2 regions of the Streptomyces sp. NPDC059861 genome follow, and region 2 is predicted to be linked to the other one. Evidence: riboswitches for the same ligand, from Rfam matches in the RefSeq annotation. Region 2 holds a riboswitch; the other holds the start of a gene.
What was found. A riboswitch is a leader RNA that binds a small molecule or an ion and turns the genes downstream of it on or off. The one in region 2 is predicted to bind glycine.

Region 1 (14,312 bases), on a different contig from region 2:
TGAAGGGGGCTATCAGGCCGCCGAGTCCGTAGATCCCGAGGTTGCGCCTGAGCAGCCGGTCCGCGCTCACCGGCCGGTACCGCACACCCTTCAGGGCGAGCGGCACCAGCGCGATGATGACCAGCGCGTTGAAGATGACCGCCGAGAGGATCGCGGAGTCCGGCGAGGACAGCTGCATGATGTTCAGCTTGTCCAGGCCCGGGTAGACCGCGGCGAACAGCGCCGGGATGATCGCGAAGTACTTGGCGACGTCGTTGGCGACGGAGAACGTCGTCAGCGCACCACGCGTGATCAGCAACTGCTTGCCGATCTCGACGATCTCGATGAGCTTCGTCGGGTTGGAGTCGAGGTCGACCATGTTGCCGGCCTCCTTCGCGGCCGACGTGCCGGTGTTCATCGCCACACCGACGTCGGCCTGGGCGAGCGCCGGGGCGTCGTTCGTGCCGTCACCGGTCATCGCGACCAGCTTGCCGCCCGCCTGCTCCCGCTTGATGAGCGCCATCTTGTCCTCGGGAGTCGCCTCCGCGAGGAAGTCGTCGACGCCGGCCTCCTCGGCGATCGCCTTGGCGGTGAGCGGGTTGTCGCCGGTGATCATGACGGTCTTGATGCCCATGCGGCGCAGTTCCTCGAACCGCTCCCGCATGCCGTCCTTGACGACGTCCTTCAGGTGGATGACACCCAGCACACGGGCCCCGTCGGCGTCCTCGACGGCCACGAGCAGCGGAGTACCGCCCGCCTCGGAGATCCGGCCGGCCAGCCGGTCGGCGTCCTCGGGAATCCGGCCGCCGCGCTCGTCCACCCAGGCGATGACCGAACCGGCCGCGCCCTTGCGGACCTTCCTGCCGTCCACGTCGACACCGGACATCCGGGTCTGGGCGGTGAAGGCGATCCAGTCGGCATGTGCCAGCTCGCCCTGGTGGCGCTCGCGCAACCCGTACTTCTCCTTCGCCAGGACGACGACGGAGCGGCCCTCGGGCGTCTCGTCGGCCAGCGACGACAGCTGGGCGGCGTCCGCGAGCTGGGCGGCCGTCACACCGCTCACCGGCACGAACTCCGACGCCTGCCGGTTGCCGAGGGTGATGGTGCCGGTCTTGTCCAGCAGCAGCGTGGAGACGTCACCGGCGGCTTCGACCGCGCGGCCCGACATCGCCAGCACATTGCGCTGGACCAGACGGTCCATGCCCGCGATGCCGATCGCGGAGAGCAGGGCACCGATCGTGGTCGGGATGAGACAGACCAGCAGGGCGACCAGCACGACCATCGTCAGGTCGGTGCCCGCGTAGTTCGCGAGCGGGGGCAGCGTGGCGCAGGCGAGCAGGAAGACGATCGTCAGCGAGGCGAGCAGGATGTTCAGCGCGATCTCGTTGGGCGTCTTCTGCCGTGCCGCACCCTCGACCAGTTTGATCATCCGGTCGATGAAGGTCTCGCCCGGCTTGGTCGTGATCTTGATGACGATGCGGTCGGAGAGCACCTTCGTGCCGCCGGTGACCGCGGAACGGTCACCGCCCGACTCACGGATCACTGGGGCCGACTCACCGGTGATCGCCGACTCGTCGACGCTCGCGACTCCCTCGACGACATCGCCGTCGCCGGGGATGATGTCGCCGGCCTCACAGACGACCAGGTCGCCGATGCGCAGCTCGGTGCCGGGCACCCGCTCCTCACGGTCACCCACGAGGCGTCGCGCCACGGTGTCGGTCTTGGCCTTGCGCAGGGTGTCGGCCTGCGCCTTGCCGCGCCCCTCGGCCACGGCCTCGGCCAGGTTGGCGAAGATCACCGTGAGCCAGAGCCACGCGCTGATCGTCCAGCCGAACCAGTCGGTCGGGTCCGTGAAGGAGAAGACGGTGGTCAGGATGGAGCCGATCCACACCACGAACATCACGGGCGACTTGATCATCACCCGCGGGTCGAGCTTGCGGAAGGCGTCCGGCAGCGACCTGACCAGCTGCTTGGGATCGAAGAGGCCCGCGCCGACACGGCCCTCTGCGGACTTGTGCCCGGTGGGTACGTCGCTGTGCGGCGCCCGGGTCGGAGTGGCTGTGGACATCGAGTCCTCTTGGTTCCGTATGCGAGTGGTCATCACGCCAGCCCCTCGGCCAGCGGTCCCAGCGCCAGCGCCGGGAAGTATGTGAGACCGGTGATGATGATGACCGTGCCGACGAGCAGGCCGGCGTAGAGCGGCTTGTCCGTGCGCAGGGTGCCCGCGGTCGCAGGCACCGGCTTCTGCTGGGCGAGCGAGCCCGCGAGCGCCAGGACGAAGACCATCGGCACGAACCGACCGAGCAGCATGGCGATGCCGAGCGTGGTGTTGAACCACTGGGTGTCCGCGTTCAGGCCGGCGAAGGCCGAGCCATTGTTGTTCGCGGCGGACGTGTAGGCGTACAGGATCTCGGAGAAGCCGTGCGCCCCGCTGTTGGTCATCGAGTTGCCCGGGGTGGGCAGCGCCATCGCGAACGCGGTGAGGACGAGCACCAGTGCCGGGGTCACCAGGATGTAGAGGGCCGCCAGCTTGATCTCGCGGGTGCCGATCTTCTTGCCCAGGTACTCGGGCGTACGGCCGACCATCAGACCGGCGATGAACACGGCGATGATCGCGAGGATCAGCATGCCGTAGAGGCCTGAGCCGACACCACCGGGCGCGATCTCGCCCAGCATCATGCCGAGCATCGTGATACCGCCGCCGAGGCCCGTGAACGAGGAGTGGAAGGAGTCGACCGCGCCTGTCGACGTCAGGGTGGTGGAGACCGCGAAGAGCGCCGAACCGCCGATGCCGAAGCGGACCTCCTTGCCCTCCGTCGCACCGCCGGCGATCTCGAACGCCGGGCCGTGGTGGGAGAACTCGGTCCACATCATCAGCCCGACGAAGGAGAGCCAGATCGTGGCCATGGTCGCGAGGATCGCGTAGCCCTGCTTGACCGAGCCGACCAGGACACCGAACGTGCGGGTCAGGGAGAACGGGATGACCAGGATCAGGAAGATCTCGAAGAGGTTCGTGAACGGAGTCGGGTTCTCGAAGGGGTGGGCGCTGTTGGCGTTGAAGTAACCGCCACCGTTGGTGCCCAGCTCCTTGATCGCCTCCTGCGAGGCGACCGCGCCGCCGTTCCACTCCTGCGTGCCGCCCATGAACTGGCCGACCTCGTGGATCCCAGAGAAGTTCTGGATCGCACCGAGGGCGACCAGGACGACCGCGCCGATGAACGCGAGCGGCACCAGGATGCGGACGGTGCCGCGCACCAGGTCCGCCCAGAAGTTGCCGAGGTCACCGGTGCGGGAGCGGGCGAAGCCGCGCACCAGCGCCACCGCGACGGCCATGCCGACGGCCGCGGAGACGAAGTTCTGCACGGCCAGACCGCCGGTCTGCACGACGTGGCCCATGGCCTGTTCGCCGTAGTACGACTGCCAGTTGGTGTTGGCCACGAACGACACGGCCGTGTTGAACGCCTGGTCCGGGTCGATCGCTGCGAAGCCGAGCGATCCGGGCAGGACGCCCTGGAGCCGCTGGAGCAGATAGAGGAAGAGGACACCGATCGCCGAGAAGGCGAGGACGCCGCGCAGGTACGCCGTCCAGCGCATCTCGGTGTCGGGGTTGGCACCTATGCCCTTGTAGATCCACTTCTCGACACGCCAGTGCTTGTCGGTGGAGTAGACCTTGGCCATGTAGTTGCCAAGGGGAACGTGGACGATCGCCAGTGCGCCGATCAGGGCGAGCAGCTGGAGTACGCCGGCGAGTACGGGACCCATGTCGTGCTCAGAACCTCTCCGGGAAGATCAGGGCGAGGACGAGGTAGCCGAGCAGGGCGACGGCCACGACCAGGCCGACTATGTTTTCGATGGTCACAGCTTCGTCACCCCCTTGGCGACGAGGATCACCAGCGCGAACAGCGCGATCGTGGTGACGACGAAGGCCAGATCGGCCATCGTGAACTCCTGGAGTCGAGATTCGAATGGACAAGGACTTGTAAGAGGAAACCGCCTCCGTGGCCGGTTTCGACCGCCGTTGACGGGTCCCTTACGGCCCACTGCGCGGCCTTGACGGGACCCTGACGGCGACCCTGCCTGCACGGATGGGGACCGGGCTTTCCGGGCTCCCGCCACCGCGGCCGGGCGATCACCGCAACGGGTTTCGGCCGCACGGAGCCCGCGGGGAGGGGGTTCGGGCCCGGTTCCGCGTGGCGGCTTCCGCCAGGGCTGGAGGGGGGCTCACGCACGAGCCCCGGGAGACGGCCACGGCGTGCTGCCGTACCGTCAAGAAACCCTCCCTCTCCCGTCAGAGCGCCATCAAGGCCCCTGGTCGTCGCTCACCGGGCCCCTACCGTCGGCCGCATGGGACACCGTGACGACCCGAGCCGGGATCTGACCGACCTGCCCGCCGGGCACCCCGCTCCGCCGGTCCACGACCGGCACTGGGCCCGTGACGTACGCAGCGCGGTGGGCTGCGCGGGGGTGCTGCTGGCCCTGCTCCTTCTGATGGACTGGGGCGTCGGCACCCTGACGGCGTGGCGCGCGGTGATCTGGGTCGTCCTCGCGCTGCTGCTGCTCGTGGTCCTCTGCCCGTCGCGCGTCTCGGCGGGCGAGGGATGCGTCGCGGCACGGTCCCCGCTGCGCACCCGCCGGGTCCGCACCGACCTGCTCGTGTCGGCGCGCTGCCCGGACGGCGTCTCCCAGCGGCTGCTGCTGCGCGACGCCTTTGGCGACCGGGTCGAGATCGACCCGCGGGTCCTGATCGACAACCCCGAGCTGTGGCACCGCCTCGCCGAGGACGCCCGCCGGGCGGAGGCGTCGGGCTTCCTCCTCTGCGGGACCACGGCCCTGAGCCGCGTCTCGGCCAGGATCGACGGCGAGACGGCACAGAACGTCTTCAAGGTGTCGGGCCTGGAGTAGATGCCTCAACGGTTGCCCGGTGAGAGGCAACCGGGCAGAACGTTGGGCTGCCGGTGCGGACGATGCCGCCTCGGCGCGGTTCGCGAGACGGCCGGGTAGCCGGATGCGCCTCCTCACGACGGCGCGGGCAAGGCCCCCGGACGGGGACCGGCAGACCGGATCTCACCGGCCCGAGCCTGGTCCAGAACGATCCGTCCGCCCGGCCCAGCACCTCGGTTCCAGCATCGCCCCGTCCCGCGACCCAGACCTCGCTTCCGACACCGTCCAGCCGCCCGCCCGCACCGCGGTCCCGGTCCGCCGCAGGTCGAGCCCGCACCCCGCCCGGTCCGCCGCAGGTCGAGCCCGCAGCCCGCGCCCGGTTCCCCGCCTCCGCACCAGCCCCGCCCCGCCCTCAGGAACGCGCTCCACGCCTGACCCGCCCGGACGACCCGGCTCCCGGTCCGCCCGGCCCTTCCGCCAGCGGCATCGAGACCACCATCGTCAGCCCGCCGCCAGGAGTGTCCTCGGGGCCGAGGGTGCCTCATCGCCTCCGTTCGCCGACTCGGTGGCCGCGGCCGGCGGCACGCCGCTGCTTGTGGCCCTGCGCGACTGGGACGGCCCGCGCGTGCTGGGCCTGATCCATCTCAAGGACGTCGTGAAGGAGGGCATCCTCGAACGTTTCGCTCAGTTGCGCCGGGCGGGCATCCGCACCGTGATGGTCACCGGCGACAACCCCATCACCGCCCGCCCGATCGCCCGGGAAAGCGGGCGTCGACGACTTCCTCGCCGAGGCCACTCCGGAGGACAAACTCGTCCTGATCAAGAAAGAGCAGGTGAGCGGCAAGCTCGTCGCGATGACCGGTGACGGCCCCAACGACGCACCGGCGCTCGCGCAGGCCGACGTCGGCGTCGCGATGAACACGGGCACGTCGGCCGCCAAGGAGGCCGGCACCATGGTCCACCTCGACTCCAACCCGACGAAGCTCATCGACATCGTCGAGATCGGCGAGCAACTCCTCATCACCCGAGGCGCGTTGACGACGTTCTCCATCACCAACGACGTGGCCGAGTACTTCGCCATCATCCCTGCCATGTTCGCGGGGGCCTACCCGGGCCTCGAGGCACTGAACGTGATGGGCCTGCACAGCCCGAAGTCCGCGATCACCGCCGCGATCATCTTCAACGCGCTGATCATCGTGGCGTTGATCCCCCGGCCCTGCGGGGAGTGCGCTACAGGCCCGCCTCCGCAAACGACCTGCTGCGCCGCAACCTGCTCCTGTACGGCGTGGGCGGTCTCGTGCTGCCGTTCGCGGGCATCAAGATGATCGACCTGCCGATATCGGGCATTCCCGGACTCGGCCGACCGTGACACTCGGTGTCCGTCCCTGAGGTCCTTGACCCTCACCCCATACGGCTCAACACGGCTGAAGTCCACGCGATTGCCACTACTTTGATGCGCCGATGCGCCCCACCGCCCAGTCTTAACGCAAGCTTGACGCCCCGAGCCCGCCCGACCGCAGGCCCAGGCGTCACTCTCCGCATACGCTGAGGGCGCCGTCCGACGTGATGGCCGGAAACCCACGTTGAGCCGCACATCAGGAGCACGTCGATGGCCCCGACCGAACACGCCGCGCCCGGCCGCCTGCGCGCCTGGATGCTGGAGGGGCTGTCCGACATGGGCAAGGCGGGCGGCCACCAGGGCCCGCACGCCCCTCCCGCTCCCCCGGCCGAGGGCCGCCCCTGGTACCGCGTGATGTGCCTGACCGGCGTCGACTACTTCTCCACCCTCGGCTACCAGCCCGGCATCGCCGCCCTCGCGGCCGGTCTGCTCTCGCCCGTCGCGACCGTCGTGCTCGTGATCGTCACCCTGGCGGGCGCTCTTCCCGTCTACCGGAGAGTGGCCGAGGAAAGCCCCCACGGCCAGGGCTCGATCGCGATGCTGGAACGCCTGCTCACCTTCTGGAAGGGCAAGCTGTTCGTCCTCACGCTGCTCGGCTTCGCCGCCACCGACTTCCTCATCACCATCACGCTCTCGGCCGCCGACGCCTCCACCCACCTGGTGGAGAACCCCAACCTGAACGACGCCCTGCACGACCGGCAGTTGCTGATCACCATGGTGCTCATCGCCCTGCTCGGCGCGGTGTTCCTCAAGGGCTTCCTGGAGGCGATCGGCGTCGCGGTCGCCCTGGTGGCCACCTACCTGGCGCTCAACGCCGTGGTGGTCGTGGCCGGCCTCTGGCACGTCGCCACCGAGGGCCATGTCGTCACCGACTGGTCCGGCGCCCTCACCGCCGAGCACGGCAACGTCTTCGTGATGATCGGCGTGGCCCTGATCGTCTTCCCCAAGCTCGCCCTCGGCCTCTCCGGCTTCGAGACCGGCGTCGCCGTGATGCCCCACGTCAAGGGCGACCCGAGCGACACGGAGGAGCGCCCCGAGGGCCGGATCCGCGGCACCAAGAAGCTGCTCACCACCGCCGCCCTGATCATGAGCGTCTTCCTGATCACCACCAGCTTCATCACCACATTGCTCATCCCGGCGGACGAGTTCGAGGAGGGCGGCCAGGCCAACGGCCGCGCGCTGGCATATCTCGCGCACGAGTACCTCGGCACCGTCTTCGGCACGGTGTACGACGTCTCGACCATCGCCATCCTGTGGTTCGCCGGCGCCTCGGCGATGGCGGGCCTGCTCAACCTGATGCCGCGCTATCTGCCCCGCTACGGCATGGCCCCGCACTGGGCGCGCGCGGTACGTCCCATGGTCATCGTCTTCACCCTGATCGCCTTCCTGGTCACCTGGCTCTTCGACGCCGACGTGGACGCGCAGGGCGGCGCCTACGCCACCGGCGTGCTGGTGCTGATCAGCTCCGCGGCGATCGCGGTGACCATCGCCGCCCGCAAGGCCGGACAGCGGAAGTGGACCATCGGCTTCGGCGTGATCTCAGTGGTGTTCCTCTACACCACGGTGGTGAACGTGGTCGAGCGGCCCGACGGTGTGAAGATCGGCGCCTGCTTCATCGCGGGCATCATGATCCTCTCCCTGGTCTCCCGGCTGGCCCGCGCCTTCGAGCTCCGGGTGACCGGCGTGACGCTGGACCCCATGGCGGAACGGTTCGTGCGGGACATCGCCAGCCGCAAGATCCGGTTCATCGCGAACGAGCCCGACAAGCGCGACATCGCCGAGTACCGCGACAAGATCGAGCAGATCCGCCAGGACAACGACGTCGCCGGCCCCGAGGATTTCGTGTTCGTCGAGGTGACGGTGACCGACCCGTCCGAGTTCGAGGCCGGTCTGACGGTCCACGGCGAGGTCCTGCACAACCGCTACCGCGTCCTGACCCTGGAGTCCTCCTCCATCCCCAACGCCCTGGCCGCCCTTCTCCTGCACGTCCGCGACGCCACGGGCAGCACCCCGCACATCTACTTCGAGTGGACCGAGGGCAACCCGTTCGCCAACTTCCTGCGCTTCTTCCTCTTCGGCCAGGGCGAGGTCGCCCCGGTCACCCGGGAGGTCCTGCGCGTGGCGGAACCGGACGTGACCCGACGGCCCCGCGTGCACACGGGCTGAGCTCCACTACGGCGACGGGCCTACGTCAGCACCCCACCGACCACCGACCCAGCCCCGCCGCACACCTCAGCACCACCGACCCAGCCCCGCCGCACACCTCAGCGCCACCGACCACCGACCCCGCCCCGCCCGCCGCACACCTCAGCGCCACCACCCCCGCCGCGCCGCCCCGGCCAGCACCCGCCCGTAACTGAGCCGGCCGGCCACCTCCACACGCAGCACCGGCGCGTCGGGCTCGGCCGACCCCCGCACCTTGACGTCGGCGTAGTGGGCGACGAGGGAATCCGTGTCCACCACGACCCCCGGCCGGGTCACCAGCCGCAGTGTGCCGCCCCGCATGTCGAGATCGACGCGCAGAGTGCCGTACGAGATCACCGCCCGTGTGAAGTCGAGCGTCACGTCGCCCCAGGACGACTCGATCTCCAGCAGCCGTGGCACCGCCCACTCGCCCTCCCGCACCACCGAACTGCCCTCCTGTTCGATGCGGACGACGTCCTTCGCCCCGGCCGGGACCGGCAGGTCACCGGTCAGCACGGCCAGCTCCCCCATCGTGCGCGCGGTCAGGGCCGCCTCCACCCGCTCCTCCAGCTCGTCGCCGGTCAGCCGCCCGTCCCCGGCGGCGGCGGACAGCACCTCGACCACCCGGTCCCGGTCCGCGTGCGAGGCCCTCACCTCGGACGTCACACCCACACGCGACAACTCGGCTGACACACCCTCACCCCGATCGCCCCTCCGGCACGGCCTGTCACGAACTAACGCTATATCGCGTTATACCCAATGGCCAACCCTCCGTCCACCCCCGGCGATCCCCGCCCTATCGTGACCGGCATGCACTCCTACACCATCGGCCAGGCCGCACGGCTCCTCGGCGTGAGCCCCGACACCGCGCGCCGCTGGGCGGACGCCGGCCGGGTGGCCACCCACCGCGACGACAGCGGTCGGCGGCTGATCGAGGGCAAGGACCTGGCCGCGTTCTCGGTCGAGCTCGCCAGGACGGGGAGCGGCGAGGAGGAGGCCCCGTACACCTCGGCCCGCAACGCCTTTCCCGGCATCGTGACCGCCATCAAGCTCGGCGACGTCGCCGCCCAGGTCGAGATCCAGGCCGGCCCGCACCGCCTGGTCTCCCTGCTGACCCGCGAGGCGGTCGAGGAGCTGGGCCTGGAGGTCGGCATGGAGGCGACGGCCCGCGTCAAGTCGACAAACGTACACATCGACCGGGCCTGACCAGCCGCCGGGTCCTACCCGGGAACGAGGAACGAGGGCCCCCGCAAAGGGAACCCTCGTCCACCGGCGTCGGCCTGCCCCGTTCGACGCCGCCTCGTGCCTCAGTCCTCGTACGCGTCCAGCGGCGGGCAGGAGCAGACCAGGTTCCGGTCACCGAAGGCCTGGTCGATACGGCGCACCGGCGGCCAGTACTTGTCGGCGACCGACACCCCGTCCGGGAAGACGGCCTCGTTCCGCGAGTAGGCGTGGCTCCACTCGCCGCGCAGCAGGCCGGCGGTGTGCGGAGCGTTGCGCAGCGGGTTGTCGTCGGCCGGCCAGTCGCCCGCGCCGACCTTCTCGATCTCCGCGCGAATCGCGATCATCGCCTCGCAGAACCGGTCGAGCTCGGTCAGGTCCTCGGACTCGGTCGGCTCGATCATCAGCGTCCCGGCCACCGGGAACGACATCGTCGGCGCGTGGAACCCGTAGTCGATCAGCCGCTTGGCCACGTCGTCGACGCTGACGCCCGTCGCCTTCGTCAGCGGCCGCAGATCGATGATGCACTCGTGCGCGACCAGCCCGCCCGGACCGGTGTACAGCACCGGGTAGTGCGGCTCCAGCCGCTTGGCGATGTAGTTGGCGCTCAGCACGGCCACCTGCGTGGCCCGCTTCAGGCCCTCCCCGCCCATGAGCCGCACATAGGCCCACGAGATCGGCAGAATGCCCGCCGAGCCCCACGGCGCGGCCGAGATCGGCCCCACCCCGGTCTCCGGTCCGGCCTCCGGCTGCAGAGGGTGGTTCGGCAGATACGGCGCCAGGTGCGACCGAACGGCCACGGGACCGACGCCCGGACCACCGCCGCCGTGCGGGATGCAGAACGTCTTGTGCAGGTTGAGGTGGGACACGTCGCCGCCGAAGTGCCCCGGCTTCGCGAGCCCCACCAGCGCGTTGAGGTTGGCCCCGTCGACGTAGACCTGACCACCGGCGTCGTGCACCTGGGCGCAGATGTCGGCGACGTGCTCCTCGAACACACCGTGCGTGGACGGGTACGTGATCATCAGCACCGACAACTCGTCGCGGTACTGCTCGATCTTCGCCCGCAGGTCCTCGACGTCGATCTCGCCGTCCCCGGCGGTCTTCACGACGACGACCTTCATGCCGGCCATGACGGCGCTCGCGGCGTTCGTGCCGTGCGCGGAGGACGGGATCAGGCACACGGTCCGCTGCTCGTCGCCGTTGGCCCGGTGGTACCCGCGCACGGCGAGCAGCCCGGCCAGCTCACCCTGCGACCCGGCGTTCGGCTGCAACGACACCTTGTCGTACCCGGTGACCTCGGCGAGGCGGTCCTCCAGCTCATGAATGAGCGTCAGGTATCCCGCCGCCTGCTCGGCCGGCGCGAACGGATGCAGCTGCCCGAACTCCGGCCAGGTGACCGGCTCCATCTCCGTGGTCGCGTTGAGCTTCATGGTGCAGGAGCCCAGCGGGATCATGCCGCGGTCGAGCGCGTAGTCGCGGTCGGAGAGCCGGCGCAGGTAGCGCAGCATCGCGGTCTCGGAGCGGTGCTGCTGGAAGACCGGGTGCGTCAGGTACGCGTCGGTGCGCAGCAGCCCGTCGGGCAGCGCGTCCTGCGTGCCGCCGTCCAGCGCCTCGATGTCCGCCTGGACACCGAACGCGGCCCATACGGCGGCCAGTTGGTCCCGCGTGGTGGTCTCGTCGCAGGCCATGGAGACGTGGTCGGCGTCGATCGGCCACAGGTTGACGCCGTTCTCGCGCGCGGCGGCCGTGACCTCGGCCGCCCGGCCCGGCACCCGCGCGGTGACGGTGTCGAAGTAGGCGCCGTGGACGATCTCGACGCCGCCGTCACGAAGGCCCGCGGCGAGGATCGCGGCGTACCGGTGGGTGCGCTGAGCGATGCCCCTCAGCCCCTCGGGCCCGTGGTAGACGGCGTACATCCCTGCCATCACGGCGAGCAGCACCTGCGCGGTGCAGATGTTGCTGGTCGCCTTCTCGCGCCGGATGTGCTGCTCTCGCGTCTGGAGCGCCAGCCGGTAGGCCTTGTTCCCGTCGGCGTCGACGGACACGCCCACAAGCCGCCCGGGCAGGCTGCGCGCGAACTTCTCCTGCACCGCCATGTAACCGGCGTGCGGCCCGCCGAAGCCCATCGGCACCCCGAACCGCTGCGTCGTACCGACCGCGATGTCCGCGCCCAGCTCGCCCGGCGACTTCAGCAGCGTCAGCGCCAGCAGATCCGCGGCGACGGTGACGAGCGCGCCCAGCCCGTGCGCCTGGTCGATGACCGCCTTGATGTCGCGTACGGCCCCGGAGGCGCCCGGGTACTGGATCAGCACGCCGTTGATCTCACGGTCGGCGACCTCAGCCGGAATGCCCTCGGCGAGGTCGGCGACGACCACCTCGACCCCGGTCGGCTCGGCGCGGCCCTGAATCACGGCGATGGTCTGCGGCAGCGCGTCCGCGTCGACCAGGAAGAGGCCCTTCTTGTTCCTGCCCATGCGCCGGGAGAGCGCCATGGCCTCGGCCGCGGCGGTGCCCTCGTCGAGCAGCGAGGCACCGGAGGTCGGCAGCCCGGTGAGGTCGGCGACCACGGTCTGGAAGTTCAGCAGCGCCTCCAGCCGGCCCTGCGAGATCTCCGGCTGGTACGGGGTGTACGCGGTGTACCAGGCCGGGTTCTCCATGACGTTGCGCATGACGACCGGCGGGGTGAAGGTCCCGTAGTAGCCGAGCCCGATCATGGAACCCAGCACCTGGTTGCGGTCGGCGAGGGAGCGCAGCTCACGCAGCACCTCGGCCTCGGTGCGCGCGCCCGGCAGATCCAGGGAGTCGGCGTTCTTGATCACGTCCGGTACCGCGGCGGCGGTGAGCTCGTCGAGCGAGCCGTAGCCGACCTGCGCGAGCATCTTGGCCCGCGCCTCCTGGTCGGGCCCGATGTGGCGCTGCTCGAACGGGATGCCCTGTTCGAGTGCGGAGAGCGGAATGCGCTGGGCGGTCATTGCGGAGGCCTCCTGGTCTGACGCGACCTTCGAGGGACACCCCTGCACGGGTGCCCCGACGGCCTCCCCCTCTGTCATCTCAACCTGAGAGCTTCACCGGCCGCCCGAGGACGCCCGGCTTGCACCGTCGGTGAGAGCGGGAGCCGTGACACCCGCTCTGCTTTCCAGAGTGACCTCGTCCGTGCGGTACGTGGGCCTGAGAGATTCCGGGGAGGATTTGCTCCTTCGGCGCCCCCGGTGGTCGTCTCCGGAGGACTCTCCCGCACGGGGTCAGCAGCCGTTTGCCAGAGTACCAGCGAGGTCGACACCCGGGCGTTCGAGTGGCCGCCTTCCTCAATGTGCTCTTTTGTAGTGCTTACGGATGAGGTGCGAGCGAGTGGAGGGCCCGTGCAGACCGACATCGATCCGCGCAACCTGATCGGCCGCAAGGCATTCGACCGCCACGGCAGCAAGATCGGCACCATCGACGAGGTCTACCTCGACGACGCGACCGGCGTACCGGAGTGGGCGGCCATACGGACCGGCCTGTTCAGCAGGGACGCCTTCGTCCCCCTGGAGCCGAGCGAGCTGATCGACGGCACTCTGCACGTCCCCTTCGAGCGCGCCCTGATCAAGGACGCCCCCGACTTCGGCGTCGGTCGGCACCTCTCCCCCGAGCAGGAACTCCAGCTGTATCACCACTACGGCCTCGACGTGGCCGCTCCCCCGGCGCTCCCGGACCGCGACTTCGGCAAGCTGGCGGGCTCGGACGAGACGTGACCCCGGGGGCTCAGCCCTGGAGCTCGGGTCTTCGCGCCACGAGTGGCAGCGGCTCCGCCGGCTCCAGCGCGGGATCGTCGACCCGGAAGGTCCGCACCCGCCCCGGTTCCGACTCGGGCGTCTCGAACCGCACGGTCACTCTCCCCAGCCCGCTGCCCTGAACCCATCCGTGTCCGTACTCGGCGTGCCGCACATCGTGTCCGGCGGCCCACCGCCGCTCGACGGGCCCGGCCTCCTCCCGCTCGGGCTCCTCCGCCACGTCCTCCGCCTGCCCCTCGTCCCCTTCCCCGGCCGCCTGCGCGAACAGGTCCTCCTGCGTGTAGTCGGCCAGCCCGCTGACCCCGACCCCCAGCAGCCGCACGCCCCCGGTGGTGTCCACGGAGTCCAGCAGCCGGGCCGCCGCCTCCCGCACCACCGCCGGATCGTCCGTGGGCCCACGCAGCGTCTCTGACCGGGTCAGCGTCGAGAAGTCGTACCGCCGCACCTTCAGTACGATCGTCCGCCCCGAGAGGCCGGCCCCGCGCAGCCGCCGCACGCACCGGTCGGCGAGCCGCTGCACCTCCAGCCCGACCCGGACCCGGTCGTGGATGTCCACGTCGTAGGTGTCCTCGACCGACACGGACTTCGCCTCCCGCTCGGCGACCACCGGCCGGTCGTCGCGGGCCAGCGCCATGGCGTACAGCGCGTGCCCGTGCGCCTTGCCCAGCAGCCGTACGAGCTCGTCCTCGCCCGCCTCGGCGATCTCGTCGACCGTGGTGATACCGGCCCGGCGCAGATGGTCACCCGTCGCGGGTCCCACCCCCGGCAGCGTCCGCACCGACATCGGCCCCAGCAGCTCCCGCTCCGTACCCGGCTCGATCAGCACCAGACCGTCGGGCTTCGCCTCCTCGGAGGCGATCTTCGCGAGCATCTTGGAG
Region 2 (14,312 bases):
GTCACCGCGGCCGAGGGCAAGCTGACCGAGGTCGTCGTCAAGGACGCCAAGGGCACCGAGATAGCCGGTGAGATAGCCGAGGACGGCGCCAGCTGGACGCCGTCCATCCATCTGGCCGCCGCCACCAAGTACCAGGTGCACGCGGTCGCCGAGGACTCCGCGGGCCGCGAGGCCGCCGAGTCCTCCAGCTTCACCACCCTGACGCCGCAGAACACGTTCGTCGGGCACTTCACCCCCGAGGACGGCTCCACGGTCGGCGTCGGAATGCCCTTCTCCCTCAACTTCACCCGGGGCATCACCAACCCCGAGCAGGTCGAGAAGGCCATCGAGATCAAGACCGAACCGGCCGTCGACGTCGAGGGCCACTGGTTCGGCAACGACCGGCTCGACTTCCGGCCCGAGGAGTACTGGAAGGCCGGCACCAAGGTCACCGTCAAGCTCAACCTCGACGGTGTCGAGGGCCGCCCCGGTGTCTACGGCGAGCAGGCCAAGAGCGTCTCCTTCACCATCGGCCGCGACCAGGTCTCCGTCGTCGACGCCAAGAAGCTCACGATGAAGGTCATGCGGGAGGGCAAGGTCGTCAAGACCATTCCGGTCACCACCGGCAAGGCCGGCATGGAGACCTGGAACGGCCAGATGGTCATCAGCGAGAAGCACGTGGTGACCCGGATGAACGGCGAGACGGTCGGCTACGGCGGCGAGTACGACATCAAGGACGTCCCGCACGCCATGCGGCTGACCACCTCCGGCACCTTCCTGCACGGCAACTACTGGGCCGGCGGCGCCTTCGGCAACTACAACGCCAGCCACGGCTGCATCGGCCTGCGGGACGCGCGCGGCGGCTGGGACAAGGGCGCACCGGCCGCGTGGTTCTTCGACAACTCGATGGTCGGCGACGTGGTCGTCGTGAAGAACTCCAACGACCGGATCGTGGACCCGGACAACGGGCTCAACGGCTGGAACATGTCGTGGGAGAAGTGGAAGGCCTGACCTCCTGACACGGACGGGCCCGGTGCGACGGATCGCGCCGGGCCCGACGTCGTCGGGGCAACCCCCGGGCACCGGCGGAGTGTGACCGACCGCACCGGCCCGGCTGCCGTTAGTCCCCGTTAACCTGCTGCCATGACCGTGAATCTCGAAGTCGCCGAGGGCGTCGGCACCCTCCGCCTCGACCGCCCGCCCATGAACGCGCTGGACATCGCCACGCAGGACCGGCTCAGGGAACTCGCCGAGGAGGCCACGCGCCGCGACGACGTGCGCGCGGTCGTCCTGTACGGCGGCGAGAAGGTGTTCGCGGCCGGCGCGGACATCAAGGAGATGCAGAACATGGACCACACGGCCATGGTCCTGCGCGCCCGCGGCCTGCAGGACGCCTTCACGGCCGTGGCCCGCATCCCCAAGCCGGTCGTCGCCGCCGTCACTGGGTACGCGCTCGGCGGCGGCTGCGAGCTCGCCCTCTGCGCGGACTACCGCATCGCCGCGGACGACGCCAAGCTGGGCCAGCCGGAGATCCTCCTCGGCCTTATCCCGGGCGCGGGCGGCACCCAGCGGCTGGCCCGCCTGGTCGGCCCGTCCAAGGCCAAGGACCTGATCTTCACCGGCCGCATGGTCAAGGCGGACGAGGCGCTGACCCTCGGCCTGGTCGACCGGGTGGTCCCCGCCGCCGAGGTGTACGACACGGCGCACACATGGGCGGCGAAGCTGGCACAGGGCCCGGCGCTGGCGCTGCGCGCGGCGAAGGAGTCGATCGACACGGGCCTGGAGACGGACATCGACACGGGCCTCACCGTCGAACGGAACTGGTTCGCGGGGCTGTTCGCCACGGAGGACCGCGAGCGCGGGATGCGCAGCTTCGTCGAGGAGGGGCCGGGCAAGGCCAAATTCCTCTGAAGTCTCCGCGTCAAGCTTGCAATTGACGCGGTGTCTGATCCGGGTCCCTCGATGGGGCGGTTTATGGAAGCCTTAAGGCAGCCTTAAGCCTGCCTTGTCGAGGGAGTCCGTCCATTGCCATCAGTCGACCCTTCTCCGCAGGTCGGAGGGGCTGTTGAGGCCTCCGAACTGCCCGCGGCATATGCCGGACGGAGCGCCGGGAACGATGCCCCGAGGGGGGCGTATTCGACAGGAACGGCCCCGCGGGGCAAGCCGGGCGGCCATGATGGGGGCATGGCGGGGCTGGAGGGCATCGAACAGCCGCAGGGACGCGGCCGTACGACCGCGGCGCGCTGGTCGCCGGCGGTCGAGGACGAACGAGCGCTCAAGGCACTGGAGTTGTTCGGCAATCCCACGGAGGCGGAGGTCCAGCTGCCGTCCCGCCCCGAGTCCGCGGCCACGGCGCGCAGGCTCGCCCAGGTCGTCGTCCTCCGTCAGTGGGGCCTGTCCGCCAAGATGACCGAGGACGCCGTCCTGCTGGTCTCGGAGCTCGTCGGCAACGCCGTCCGGCACACCGGCGCCCGCGTCTTCGGCCTCCGGATGCGCCGCCGCCGGGGCTGGATCCGCATCGAGGTCCGTGACCCCTCCCGGGGGCTGCCCTGCCTGATGCCGGTCCAGGAGCTGGACGTCAGCGGCCGGGGCCTGTACCTCGTCGACAAGCTCGCGGACCGCTGGGGCGTGGACCTCTTACCCCGTGGCAAGACCACCTGGTTCGAGATGCGGGTCGCGGACCGCTGAACGGTAGAAGCACCTCACCCAACACGCCGCCGTACGGGTGACGATCCGCAACCTTGCGCCGCGAGGCGGGAATTGTGCACTCATGATCACAACTCGCCTGCGGCGGCGGGCCGCTGCCGCCGTCCTGACCCTCGCGGCCGTCTTCACGACCTCGGCCGCCGCCGTCCCCGAGACCTCCGTCCCGGCCGCCGCCGCCCGGGCCGCCGCCCCTGCCCCGGCCGCCTGTCCCGTCCAGTACGACGACAAGGTCAAGGCCGCGGCCGACCGCCGTGTCGACGTCGCCCGGATCACCCCCGCACCTGCCTGGCGTACCACCTGCGGCACCCTGTACCGCGCCGACAGCCGCGCCCCCCAGGTCGTCTTCGAGGAGGGCTTCCACCCCAGGGACACGGTCGACGGCCAGTACGACCTGGAGAGCTACGTCCTGGTCAACCAGCCCTCGCCGTTCGTGTCCACGACGTACGACCACGACCTGTACAAGAAGTGGTGGAAGTCCGGTTACAACTACTACATCGACGCCCCCGGCGGCATCGACGTCAACCGGACCATCGGTGACACCCACAAGTGGGCCGACCAGGTCGAGGTGGCCTTCCCCGGCGGTGTCGACCGGAAGTACGTCATCGGCGTCTGCCCGGTGGACAAGACCACCAAGGTCGAGATCATGAGCGACTGCGAGAGCAACCCGCACTACGAGGCCTGGCACTGAGCAGCGCCTCCGACCCCACCGGCCGGTAGCCGGCCGCCTGGAACGCCCGCAGACTGCGGGCGTTCCCCGGGGAGATCTGCGCCCACACCGGCTCGCCCCCGCCCAGGTGCCGTGCCGCCACCGCCAGGGCCCGCCCCAGCCCCCGGTGCCGTACCGCCTCCGCCACCTCCACCGCGGCCTCCAGCCGCCCCGCGATGCCGCGCCCCAGTACCAGCACACCGCCCTCGGTGGCCCACACCCGCACGTCGTCACGGCGCCTGCGGGAACGGGCGACCCTCGGATGCCCTGGATCGCGGATCTCGCTCAGCGCGAGGGACGGCTCGCCCGCCAGCGGCGCGCCCACCGTCATCACGTCGACCGTGTCCGTGGTGCGTCCCGTCCGCTCCATGAAGGCGGCCAGGAAGCGGGCGTTCATCGTCGCCGCGAGGGCGTCGCAGTCCAGGGCGTCCAGGGTGGCGTGCACCCAGCCGGGGTCCTCGTCGGTGAAGACGACGGAGTGGCCGGTGAAGGCGATCACGCCCGCGTCCCTGGGCGAGGGCTGGGGCACGACCGTCGTACGGCCGTCCGCCGGCGGGAAGACGCCCCGCGCGGCGGCGTCCAGAATGTCCCGCAAGGTCTCCATCGCGGTGCTCCTTGAGTCTCCACCCACTGGAAGGCCCAGACTCGCAGACATGATCGACGACAGCACCGGTCCGTTCACCATCGGCGAGCTGGCCCGGGTCACCGGACTGACCGTCCGCACCATCCGCTACTGGTCCGACGAGGACGTCCTGCGCCCGGTGGCCCGCTCCGCGGGCGGCTACCGGCTGTACGACGCCGAGTCCGCGGCCCGTCTGGAACTGATCCGCACCCTGCGCGAGCTGGGACTCGGCCTGGACGACGTACGCCGGGTGCTGGCCGGTGAGACGACGGTCGCCGAGGTGGCCGCGGCTCATGTGGTGGCGCTGGACGCGCGGATCAGGGCGCTGAAGGTGACCCGCGCGGTGCTGTCGACCGTGGCGCGACGAGGCTCGACCGCAGAGGAGATGACGCTCATGAACAAGCTGGCGCGGCTGTCGGCCGCCGAACGGGGCCGGATTCTGGAGGAGTTCGTGGACGAGATGTTCCACGGGCTGGACACGGCGGACCCGGTGATCCGGGAGCGGATGCGCACCATGGCGGTGGACCTGCCGGAAGAGCCGACGCCCGAGCAGGTGGACGCCTGGGTGGAGCTCGCCGAGATGCTCCAGGACCCGGGGTTCCGGGCCCGGATGCGGAAGGTGGCCGAGTTCAACGCGGCCGACCGGGGGCCCGACGTGCCCGCGGGTGCGTCGCTGTGGTTCGCCCGGCGGCTGGTGCAGCTGGGCGCCGAGGCCCGGCGGCGCGGCATCGCCCCGGAGTCGTCCGAGGCGGCACAGGTCCTGCGCGACCTGCTCGGCGACGCCGACCCCGCCGACGTACTGGAACGGCTGCGCTCCACCACCGGGGACCGGGTCGCCCGTTACCGCGAGTTGCTCGCCGTGGTGAAGGGCGGTGCACCGGCCGCCGCGCACCGTGAGGAGTTCGCATGGGTGGTCGCCGCACTGGAGGCTCGGGTGGGCGGATAATCTGACCTGCGTCAGTACGACGGAACAGCACGAGACAGAGGGGCGGATCGGTGGCGGACATCGAGGAAGCGCGCAAGCAGTTCGAGCGGATCGACACGGACGGTGACGGCCGGATCACCTCCAAGGAGTTCAAGACCGCTCTGGCGCAGGGGGGCGACTGGAACGTCACCGAGGCGGTGGCCGATGCCATCATCGCCAGCCGCGACCTCGACGGCGACAAGCTCCTGTCGTTCGACGAGTTCTGGGCGCACCTGAACAAGTGACGCCTGATGTACGGGGGTGCCCGCGTCCCTGAGGGGCCGCGGGCACCCCTTCGTCATGCCCGGCGCCGGACCCGCACGTTCCGGATCTGGCACGGGTTCAAGCGTCGTCGGCCCACTTGCGCAACGCCGCCTTGCTCGCGAAGTCGGCCACGTTCGTGTCGACCGGGTCGTCCGTGTACTGGTGGAATCGCCACTTCGCCTTGATGCGTGGCTTGCCCGCGGTGACGTAGTCGGCGATCCACAGGCCGTCGCCCGCGTAGGAGGTGGTGTCGACATTCAGCCAGAAGTGGCGGTTCGCATACAGCACGACCCGGTTGTTCGGCCGCAGCTCCTTCACCGTGCGGATGAACCTGTCCTTCTCCGCGTTGCTCGCATGCGTCCCCTCGCCCGTGGTCTCCCAGTCGACGGCGAGGATGTCGCCGGCCCGTTCCGGGGCCTTGCCGACGAAGTACTCGGCCTGAGCGGTGAGGTTGCCCGGCCACAGGAAGTGGTAGAAGCCGACGACCAGGCCGGCGTCCCGGCCGCGTTTCGTCTGGGCGGCCAGTCTGGGGTTGACGTAGGAACGGCCCTCCGTCGCCTTGATGAAGACGAAAGAGAGGCCGTCGGTGTCGTAGGCGCTGGACTGGTAGGAGCTGACGTCGATGCCACGCAACATGGGGACTCCCGGATGTGGCTGTGGGGGACGGGAGTTGATAATTCCCCGTGCCGGCGCCGACGAACGCCCTCAGCACTCGATGATGTTCACCGCCAGCCCGCCCCGCGCCGTCTCCTTGTACTTGACGCTCATGTCGGCGCCGGTGTCCTTCATGGTCTTGATGACCTTGTCGAGGGAGACCTTGTGGCTGCCGTCGCCGCGCATCGCCATCCGGGCCGCCGTGACCGCCTTCACCGCGGCCATGCCGTTGCGCTCGATGCAGGGGATCTGGACCAGGCCGCCGACGGGATCGCAGGTGAGGCCGAGGTTGTGCTCCATGCCGATCTCGGCGGCGTTCTCCACCTGTTCGGGACTGCCGCCGAGCACCTCGGCGAGGGCGCCCGCGGCCATCGAGCAGGCGGAGCCGACCTCGCCCTGGCAGCCGACCTCGGCGCCGGAGATGGAGGCGTTCTCCTTGAACAGCATGCCGATCGCGCCCGCGGCCAGCAGGAAGCGGACCACGCCTTCCTCGTCTGCGCCCGGCACGAAGTTGATGTAGTAGTGGAGCACCGCGGGGATGATGCCCGCGGCCCCGTTGGTCGGCGCCGTGACGACCCGCCCGCCGGCCGCGTTCTCCTCGTTCACCGCCATCGCGTACAGCGTGATCCACTCCATGGCGAGGGCCTTCGAGTCGCCCTCGGAGCGCAGCTTGCGCGCGGTGTTGGCGGCGCGGCGGCGCACCTTCAGCCCGCCGGGCAGGATGCCCTCCCGGGTCATGCCGCGCCCCACGCACGCCTGCATGACCCGCCAGATGTCGAGCAGTCCGGCGCGGATCTCCTCCTCGGTGCGCCAGGCGCGCTCGTTCTCCAGCATCAGGGCCGAGATCGACAGGCCCGTCTCCTTCGTCAGGCGCAGCAGTTCGTCGCCCGTGCGGAAGGGGTACTTCAGGACCGTGTCGTCCAGCTTGATGCGGTCCGCGCCGACCGCGTCCTCGTCGACGACGAATCCGCCGCCCACCGAGTAGTACGTCTTGGACAGCAGCTCCGCCCCGGAGGCGTCGTACGCCCACAGGGTCATGCCGTTGGCGTGGTAGGGCAGGGCTTTCCGGCGGTGCAGTTTCAGGTCCGCGTCGAAGTCGAAGGCGACCTCGCGCTCGCCGAGGAGCTTCAGCCGGCCGGCGCTCTTGATCGCCTCCACCCGCTCGTCGGCCGTCTCGACGTCCACGGAGCGCGGCGAGTCGCCCTCCAGGCCGAGCAGCACCGCCTTGGGCGTGCCGTGCCCGTGGCCGGTCGCGCCCAGGGAGCCGTACAGCTCGACGCGCAGCGAGGCCACGGAGTCCAGCAGTTCCTCGCCGCGCAGCCGGCTGGCGAAGATGCGGGCCGCGCGCATGGGGCCGACCGTGTGGGAGCTGGACGGGCCGATGCCGATCGAGAACAGGTCGAAGACCGAGATGGCCACGGTGACTCCTTGGGGCAGGGGGTGGTGCGGTGGGCTCCACGCCGGTGTGGAGCCCACGGGGTGGAACTACTTCGTCAGGCCGGGGTACAGCGGGTGCTTGTCGGCGAGGGCCTTGACCCGCGCCTTGAGCGACTCGGCGTCGTACGACGGCTTCAGGGCCTCGGCGATCACGTCCGCGACCTCGGCGAAGTCGTCGGTCGTGAAGCCGCGGGTGGCAAGCGCGGGCGTACCGATCCGCAGCCCGGACGTCACCATCGGCGGGCGCGGGTCGTTCGGGACGGCGTTGCGGTTGACCGTGATGCCGACCTCGTGGAGCCGGTCCTCGGCCTGCTGGCCGTCCAGTTCGGAGTCGCGCAGGTCGACCAGGACCAGGTGGACGTCCGTGCCGCCGGACAGCACGTCCACGCCGACCGCCTTGGCGTCCTCCTTCACCAGCCGCTCGGCGAGGATGCGCGCGCCCTCCAGCGTACGCCGCTGGCGCTCCTTGAAGTCCTCGGAGGCGGCGACCTTGAAGGCGACCGCCTTGGCGGCGATCACATGCTCCAGCGGGCCACCCTGCTGACCGGGGAAGACGGCGGAGTTGATCTTCTTGGCCAGGTCGGCCGTGGAGAGGATCACACCGCCGCGCGGGCCGCCCAGCGTCTTGTGGGTGGTGGTGGTCACGACATGGGCGTGCGGCACCGGGTTCGGGTGCAGCCCGGCCGCGACGAGACCGGCGAAGTGGGCCATGTCGACCATGAGGTACGCGCCGACCTCGTCGGCGATCCGCCGGAAGGCCGCGAAGTCCAGCTGCCGGGGGTACGCCGACCAGCCGGCGACGATCAGCTTCGGCTGGTTCTCCTTGGCGAGGCGCTCGACCTCGTCCATGTCGACCAGGCCGTCCTCGCCGACGTGGTAGGCGACCACGTCGTAGAGCTTGCCGGAGAAGTTGATCTTCATGCCGTGGGTCAGGTGCCCACCGTGCGCGAGGTTCAGACCCATGATCGTGTCGCCGGGCTTGAGCAGCGCGAACATCGCGGCGGCGTTGGCCTGGGCGCCCGAGTGCGGCTGCACGTTGGCGTGCTCGGCGCCGTACAGCTCCTTGACGCGGTCGATCGCGATCTGCTCGATCACGTCGACGTGCTCACAGCCGCCGTAGTAGCGCCGGCCCGGGTAGCCCTCGGCGTACTTGTTGGTCAGGACCGAGCCCTGGGCCTCCATGACCGCGACCGGGGCGAAGTTCTCCGAGGCGATCATTTCGAGGGTGGACTGCTGGCGGTGCAGCTCGGCGTCGACGGCGGCGGCGACGGCCGGGTCGTACTCGTGCAGGGGGGTGTTCAGGACGGACATGTGGCTACGACTCCTCAGCCGGCGGTGTGGGCGGCGTACTCGTCGGCGGAGAGCAGGTCGGCGGGCTCCTCCGCGATCCGCACCTTGAACAGCCAGCCGCCCTCGAAGGGCGCGGAGTTCACCAGCGACGGGTCGTTCACCACGTCCTCGTTGATCTCGGTGATCTCACCGCTGACGGGGGAGTACAGGTCGCTGACCGACTTGGTCGACTCCAGCTCGCCGCAGGTCTCGCCCGCGGTCACCTGGGAGCCGACCTCGGGGAGCTGGGCGTAGACGACGTCGCCGAGCGCGTTCGCCGCGAACTCGGTGATGCCGACCGTCGAGACGCCGTCCTCGGCGCCCGACAGCCACTCGTGCTCCTTGCTGTAGCGCAGCTGCTGGGGGTTGCTCATGGCCTGAATTCTCCTGTACGCGGGGGAGTGCTGTTGAAGGGGGGACCGCTGGGACTGCGTGTGAGCAGGCAAAAGGTGCGCCGGGCCGGCGGACCCGGGTTCAGTGTCTACTTCTGGCGCTTGTAGAAGGGCAGCGCCACGACCTCGTACGGCTCGTGGGTGCCCCGGATGTCCACGCCGACTCCCGGCGTGCCGGCGGCCGCGTGGGCGGCGTCGACGTACGCCATCGCGATCGGCTTGCCGAGCGTGGGGGAGGGGGCGCCGGAGGTGACCTCGCCGATCACCTCGCCGCCGGCGACGACGGCGTACCCGGCGCGCGGCACCCGGCGGCCCTCGGCGATCAGTCCGACGAGGACGCGCGGCGGACTGGCCTCCGCGCGGGCCGCGGCCTCGGTGAGCGCCTCGCGCCCGACGAAGTCGCCCTCCTTCTCGAACTTCACCACCCGGCCGAGCCCGGCGTCGAAGGGGGTGAGGGAGGTGGTCAGCTCGTGCCCGTACAGCGGCATGCCGGCCTCCAGGCGCAGCGTGTCCCGGCAGGACAGTCCGCACGGGATCAGGCCGACGCCCGCGCCCGCCTCGGTCAGCGCCTCCCACAGCGCGACGGCGTGCTCCGGCTTCACGAACAGCTCGAAGCCGTCCTCACCGGTGTACCCGGTGCGCGCGATCAGTGCCGGGACGCCCGCGACGGTGCCGGGCAGCCCGGCGTAGTACTTCAGCCCGTCGAGGTCGGCGTCGGTCAGCCGCCTCAGGATGCCGGGGGACTGGGGGCCCTGGACGGCGAGCAGGGCGTAGGCGTCCCGGTCGTCGCGGACGGCGGCGTCGAAGCCTGCCGCGCGCTCGGTCAGGGCGTCCAGCACGATCTGCGCGTTGCTCGCGTTGGCCACGACCATGTACTCGGTCTCGGCGAGCCGGTAGACGATCAGGTCGTCCAGGATGCCGCCGTCGGCCTGGCAGATCATGGTGTAGCGGGCACGGCCGACGCCTACGGAGGCGATGTTGCCGACGAGCGCGTGGTTCAGGAGCTGGGCCGCCTGCGGTCCGGTGACCGTGATCTCACCCATGTGCGAGAGGTCGAACAGTCCGGCCTTCGTGCGCACCGCGAGGTGCTCGTCGCGCTCGGAGCCGTAGCGCAGCGGCATGTCCCAGCCGGCGAAGTCGGTCATGGTCGCGCCCAGCGAGCGATGCAGCGCATCGAGCGCGGTACGACGGAGTGCGGTACTGCTCATCGGTCGGTCTCCCAAGGCATGACGGCGAGGTCGTTCCTCCCCATCTGTCATCGGAACCTGAGAGGTTCGCCATGACCGCCCGTGAAGGGGGAACCATGGCTTGCACCTTGGGTGGAGCCACTGCGGCAGCGGCCCGCTTTTCAGATGTGCCTCGCCCGCGCGGTAACGGGGCCTGAGAGATTCAAGGGAGGGACTTGCTCCTTCGGCGCCCCAGTCACAACGTGCCTGGGAACTCTCCCGCGCGGATTCAAGCGGCCGGTATGCAGTTGGCGGGCACATCATTGCACGCATCGTTCGCGCGCGGCAGGGGGACCTTCAGGTGGGGACACACAGTGTCCACGAGCGGGCACAGTGTGTTGTAGCAGGCTTGTTGCTGGAAGCGGACGGAAACGCGAGACGCCCCGTATTACCTTCTCTTTACACTCGACGGGGACGGGAACTCGTGAACCGCCCCAGGGGAGGACGATCACGGTGAACAGGACCACGGCCTACGCGACCACCGCGGGCCTCGCACTGCCCAAGCAGCCGACCGCCTCGGCCCGGGAGGCGTGCGGTCCGCTGCCGTTCCCCGTGGTCCGCGACCTGCGCGACCGGGCGGGCCGCAGCCCGCACGCCCTGCTCTTCGGCCCCCGCGACCTCGTCGTGATCACCGGTCTGCCCGGCAGCGGCAAGTCCACCCTCATGCGGCGCGCGGTCCGTGCCGGGCGCATCGACTCCCAGGACACCCGCGACCGCTGGGACACCCGCACCCCGGGCTGGCTGCCGTACGCGGTGTACCGCCCGCTCGTCCGGCTCGCCCACTACGCCGGGCTGCGCCGCGCCCTGCGCACCGGCGAGGGCGTCGTCGTCCATGACTGCGGCACGCAGGCCTGGGTGCGCGCCTGGCTGGCCCGCGAGGCCCGCCGCCGGGGCGGCAGTCTTCACATGCTGCTGCTCGACGTCACCGCCGAGCAGGCCCTGGCCGGCCAGCGCGAGCGGGGCCGCGGCGTCTCGCGGTACGCGTTCCTGCGCCACCGACGCGCCGCCGCCCGCCTGCTGCGCCGCTCCGAGCGCGGCGACCTGCCGCGCGGCTGCGGCGCCGCGATCCTCCTCGACCGGGCGGCGGCGAACACCTTGCGCAGAATCGGCTTCACGGGCTGACGCCACCGGCGGTGGGGAGGGCGGGTTAGCCTTCTCAGCCGGTAGCACTGGTACGGAGCAGGCGGTAGGCAGATGGACTTCCCGGGGGACTTTCCGGCGCAGACGCACCCGCATCCGCACGGCGGATGGCCCGGCAACGAGCTGGAGGAGGTGCTCTCGGCGTCCCTCGGCGTGCCCTCGGCCGGTGGCCGCATCGTCGAGGTGCTCGCCCGCAGCTTCGTCTGGGTGCCGCTGCCCAACGGCGGCGGCCCCGACAGCGGCCCCCTCGACCTGCCGGGCATGGAGATCGACGGCCAGGCCTACGTCCCGGTCTTCAGCTCCGAGGAGCAGTTCCGCCAGGTCGCCGGCTCCCACATGTCCTTCACCGTCGCCCCCGCCGTCGAGTTCGCCCGCGGCCTGCCCCCGCAGGCCGGCATCGTGGTGAACCCCGGCGGCGTGGTCGGCCTCCCGCTGCCGCCCGCGGCGGTCGCCGAACTGGGACGCGCCGGCCGCACCCCCCTGGACGGTCTCGCGAGCGGCGGCCGGGTCCGCCTCTTCGAGCCGGACTGGCAGGACGACCCGGTCGACTTCCTCACGGCGGCGTCCGCGGAGTTCGAGGCCGTCGGCGTCGTCACCACGGCCCGCCGCTGCCTGGCGGCGATCGAGACGGGGGAACCCGTGATGTTCGTGGGCGTCGAACTCTCCCAGTGGGAGGGCGACCTGCGCGCCGCCCCGCTGGACGCCCTCGGCCGCGCCCTGGGCCGGGTCCCGGTCAGGCGGCCGGTCAACCTGGTGCTGATGGACGTCGCCCAGGACCCGGTGGTCTCGTGGCTGCGGGACAGGGTCCGGCCGTTCTACCAACGGGCCGTGTAGGACCTCCCCGATGGGCAGCCGACCAGGAGCGCGGGCGGGCTTAAGCTAGGGCGCAAAACGAGGGCGTTGCACGAAGGGGCGGTAACAAGTGAGCGCGAGCGGCACCGCCGCGGCCGGCCAGGTCGAGCACATGCTGCGCCAGGTGACGCCGGGGCGCTACGACGCCTACGAAGCACTCCTGCGGGCCCTCGCGGCCCCCGGCTCCGGCCAGATCTGGATGCTGCTGTGGCACGGCCAGGCAGGCAGCCCCGACGCCCAGTACGGGAACATGGAGGTCGACGGCTACGGATACGCCCCCTGCGTCACCTCCGCCCAGGAGCTCTCGGCGAGCGGCTGGAACCGCTCGTACGAGGTGGTCGACGGCCTGGACGTGGCCCGCACCCTCTACCCCGACCAATACGGCCTCTGGCTGAACCCGCACGCCCCCGGCGGCGGCGTCGGCATCCCCTGGCTGGACCTGCGCCGCATCGCCACCGGCCTCGACCGCCAGCCCGCCGGACCCCTGCGGCTGTCCGAGCCCGGCATCCAGATCCCGCAGTTCTACGCCCTGCTGTCGCAGAACGCCCACCGCACCCCGGTCGTCCGCTCGCTGCGCCGCGCCTGGGTCCAGCCCGCGCTCGGGGCGCCGTACCTCGCCATCGGTCTCGAGGTGTACGACACCTCCCCGCCCGCCGTGGACTCGGTACGCGCGATGATGCAGCAGTCCATCGGCGCGGTCCCGGACGGCCTGCCGGTGTCGACGGTCGCGATGTCCGACGAGTTCGACCCGGTCGCGTTGTGGCTGCGTGCCAACGCCCGGCCCTTCTACGACCGTGAGGCCCACGCGGCCCCGGCCCCGTCCGTCGGCGGGTACGGGTATCCCCGGCCGCACTGAAAGGGAATTCGCGGACGTCCCACGAGCTGGGCGACGCGCTCAACCATGTGACCCGGACGGACACGAGGCTGTTCCGGTCCGGTTCGCATGACGTTCGGTGTCCGAAGCATCACGTCCGGATACCGGATTCCTGCAGCTTGCATCACGGTTACGCATCCTTTCGTGGTCAAGTCTGGCGACAGATCGGCAAAGCGTTGAAGACTCCCGCTCCAGGGGTGTTCACCCCTGTGCACGACGGATTGATACGGATCGAACATGCCGCTACAGCGGCAAGGGCGGGCCCGGCTACCGCCGGTCGAGAGGGGTCCCTGCTAGATGACGGCACCATTGCACGACCCGACCGTGGAGGCGGCCCCGAGTGCGGCTGAGGAAGCGGAGTTGGTCAGCAGCGACACGAAGGCCGTTCAGGGACGGTCCCTTGGGCGCATCGCCTGGGAGCGTCTCAAGCGGGACAAGCTCGCCCTGGTGGGCGGCATCGTGGTGCTCCTCCTCATCCTGGTCGCCGTACTCGCACCAGTGATCACCGGCCTCGTCGGGCAGGACCCGGAAGCCCATCACGAGGACCTGATCGACCCGCTGTTCGGCACTCCGATCGGCTCGTTCGGCGGCATCAGCGGTGACCATCTGCTCGGCGTTGAACCGGTCAGCGGCCGTGACATCTTCGCCCGAATCGTCTACGGCGCTCAGATCTCACTGCTTGTCGGATTCCTGTCCGCCGTGGTCGCAGTGGTCCTCGGCACCGTGCTGGGCATCCTCGCCGGCTTCTTCGGGGGCTGGGTCGACTCCGTCATCAGCCGGGTGATGGATGGTTTGCTGGCCTTCCCCCAACTGCTGTTCATCATCGCGCTGGTCTCCGTCATGCCGAACGAGATGCTGGGACTGAGCGGCACGGGCGTGCGCCTGTTCGTGATGATCCTGGTCATCGGCTTCTTCGGCTGGCCCTACATCGGACGAGTGGTGCGCGGTCAGACACTCTCGCTGCGTGAGCGCGAGTATGTCGAGGCGGCCCGGTCGCTGGGCGCCGGGCGGCTCTACATCCTCTTCAAGGAACTGCTGCCCAACCTGGTCGCGCCGATCATCGTCTACACGACGATGATGATCCCCACCAACATCCTCACCGAAGCGGCACTCAGCTTCCTGGGCGTGGGCGTCAAGCCGCCCACGGCCTCCTGGGGGCAGATGCTC

Region 1: linked by a shared signal. The riboswitch ahead of gcvP (aminomethyl-transferring glycine dehydrogenase) and the one ahead of gcvT (glycine cleavage system aminomethyltransferase GcvT) in region 2 are both predicted to bind glycine.

Annotation. Positions count from the first base shown of each region.
Region 1 is NZ_JBHWJQ010000040.1:55,958-70,269, forward strand. Features, by position in the region: gene kdpB (potassium-transporting ATPase subunit KdpB) at 1-2,047, opposite strand, end outside; gene kdpA (potassium-transporting ATPase subunit KdpA) at 2,080-3,741, opposite strand; gene kdpF (K(+)-transporting ATPase subunit F) at 3,749-3,838, opposite strand; gene ACFV6X_RS29060 (hypothetical protein) at 4,324-4,881, shown strand; partial or broken gene ACFV6X_RS29065 (HAD-IC family P-type ATPase) at 5,429-6,229, shown strand; gene ACFV6X_RS29070 (amino acid transporter) at 6,470-8,425, shown strand; gene ACFV6X_RS29075 (DUF1707 domain-containing protein) at 8,567-9,109, opposite strand; gene ACFV6X_RS29080 (helix-turn-helix transcriptional regulator) at 9,254-9,649, shown strand; gene gcvP (aminomethyl-transferring glycine dehydrogenase) at 9,751-12,636, opposite strand; glycine riboswitch at 12,811-12,909, opposite strand; gene ACFV6X_RS29090 (PRC-barrel domain-containing protein) at 13,024-13,395, shown strand; partial or broken gene ACFV6X_RS29095 (DNA polymerase IV) at 13,317-14,312, opposite strand, start outside.
Region 2 is NZ_JBHWJQ010000006.1:20,771-35,082, forward strand. Features, by position in the region: gene ACFV6X_RS07005 (Ig-like domain-containing protein) at 1-990, shown strand, start outside; gene ACFV6X_RS07010 (enoyl-CoA hydratase-related protein) at 1,123-1,890, shown strand; gene ACFV6X_RS07015 (ATP-binding protein) at 2,164-2,667, shown strand; gene ACFV6X_RS07020 (ADP-ribosyltransferase) at 2,750-3,373, shown strand; gene ACFV6X_RS07025 (GNAT family N-acetyltransferase) at 3,327-3,995, opposite strand; gene ACFV6X_RS07030 (MerR family transcriptional regulator) at 4,045-4,959, shown strand; gene ACFV6X_RS07035 (EF-hand domain-containing protein) at 5,010-5,222, shown strand; gene ACFV6X_RS07040 (glycoside hydrolase family 25 protein) at 5,320-5,877, opposite strand; gene ACFV6X_RS07045 (L-serine ammonia-lyase) at 5,947-7,314, opposite strand; gene glyA (serine hydroxymethyltransferase) at 7,381-8,643, opposite strand; gene gcvH (glycine cleavage system protein GcvH) at 8,658-9,035, opposite strand; gene gcvT (glycine cleavage system aminomethyltransferase GcvT) at 9,143-10,261, opposite strand; glycine riboswitch at 10,412-10,511, opposite strand; gene ACFV6X_RS07065 (AAA family ATPase) at 10,733-11,401, shown strand; gene ACFV6X_RS07070 (enhanced serine sensitivity protein SseB) at 11,474-12,253, shown strand; gene ACFV6X_RS07075 (enhanced serine sensitivity protein SseB C-terminal domain-containing protein) at 12,342-13,127, shown strand; gene ACFV6X_RS07080 (ABC transporter permease) at 13,443-14,312, shown strand, end outside.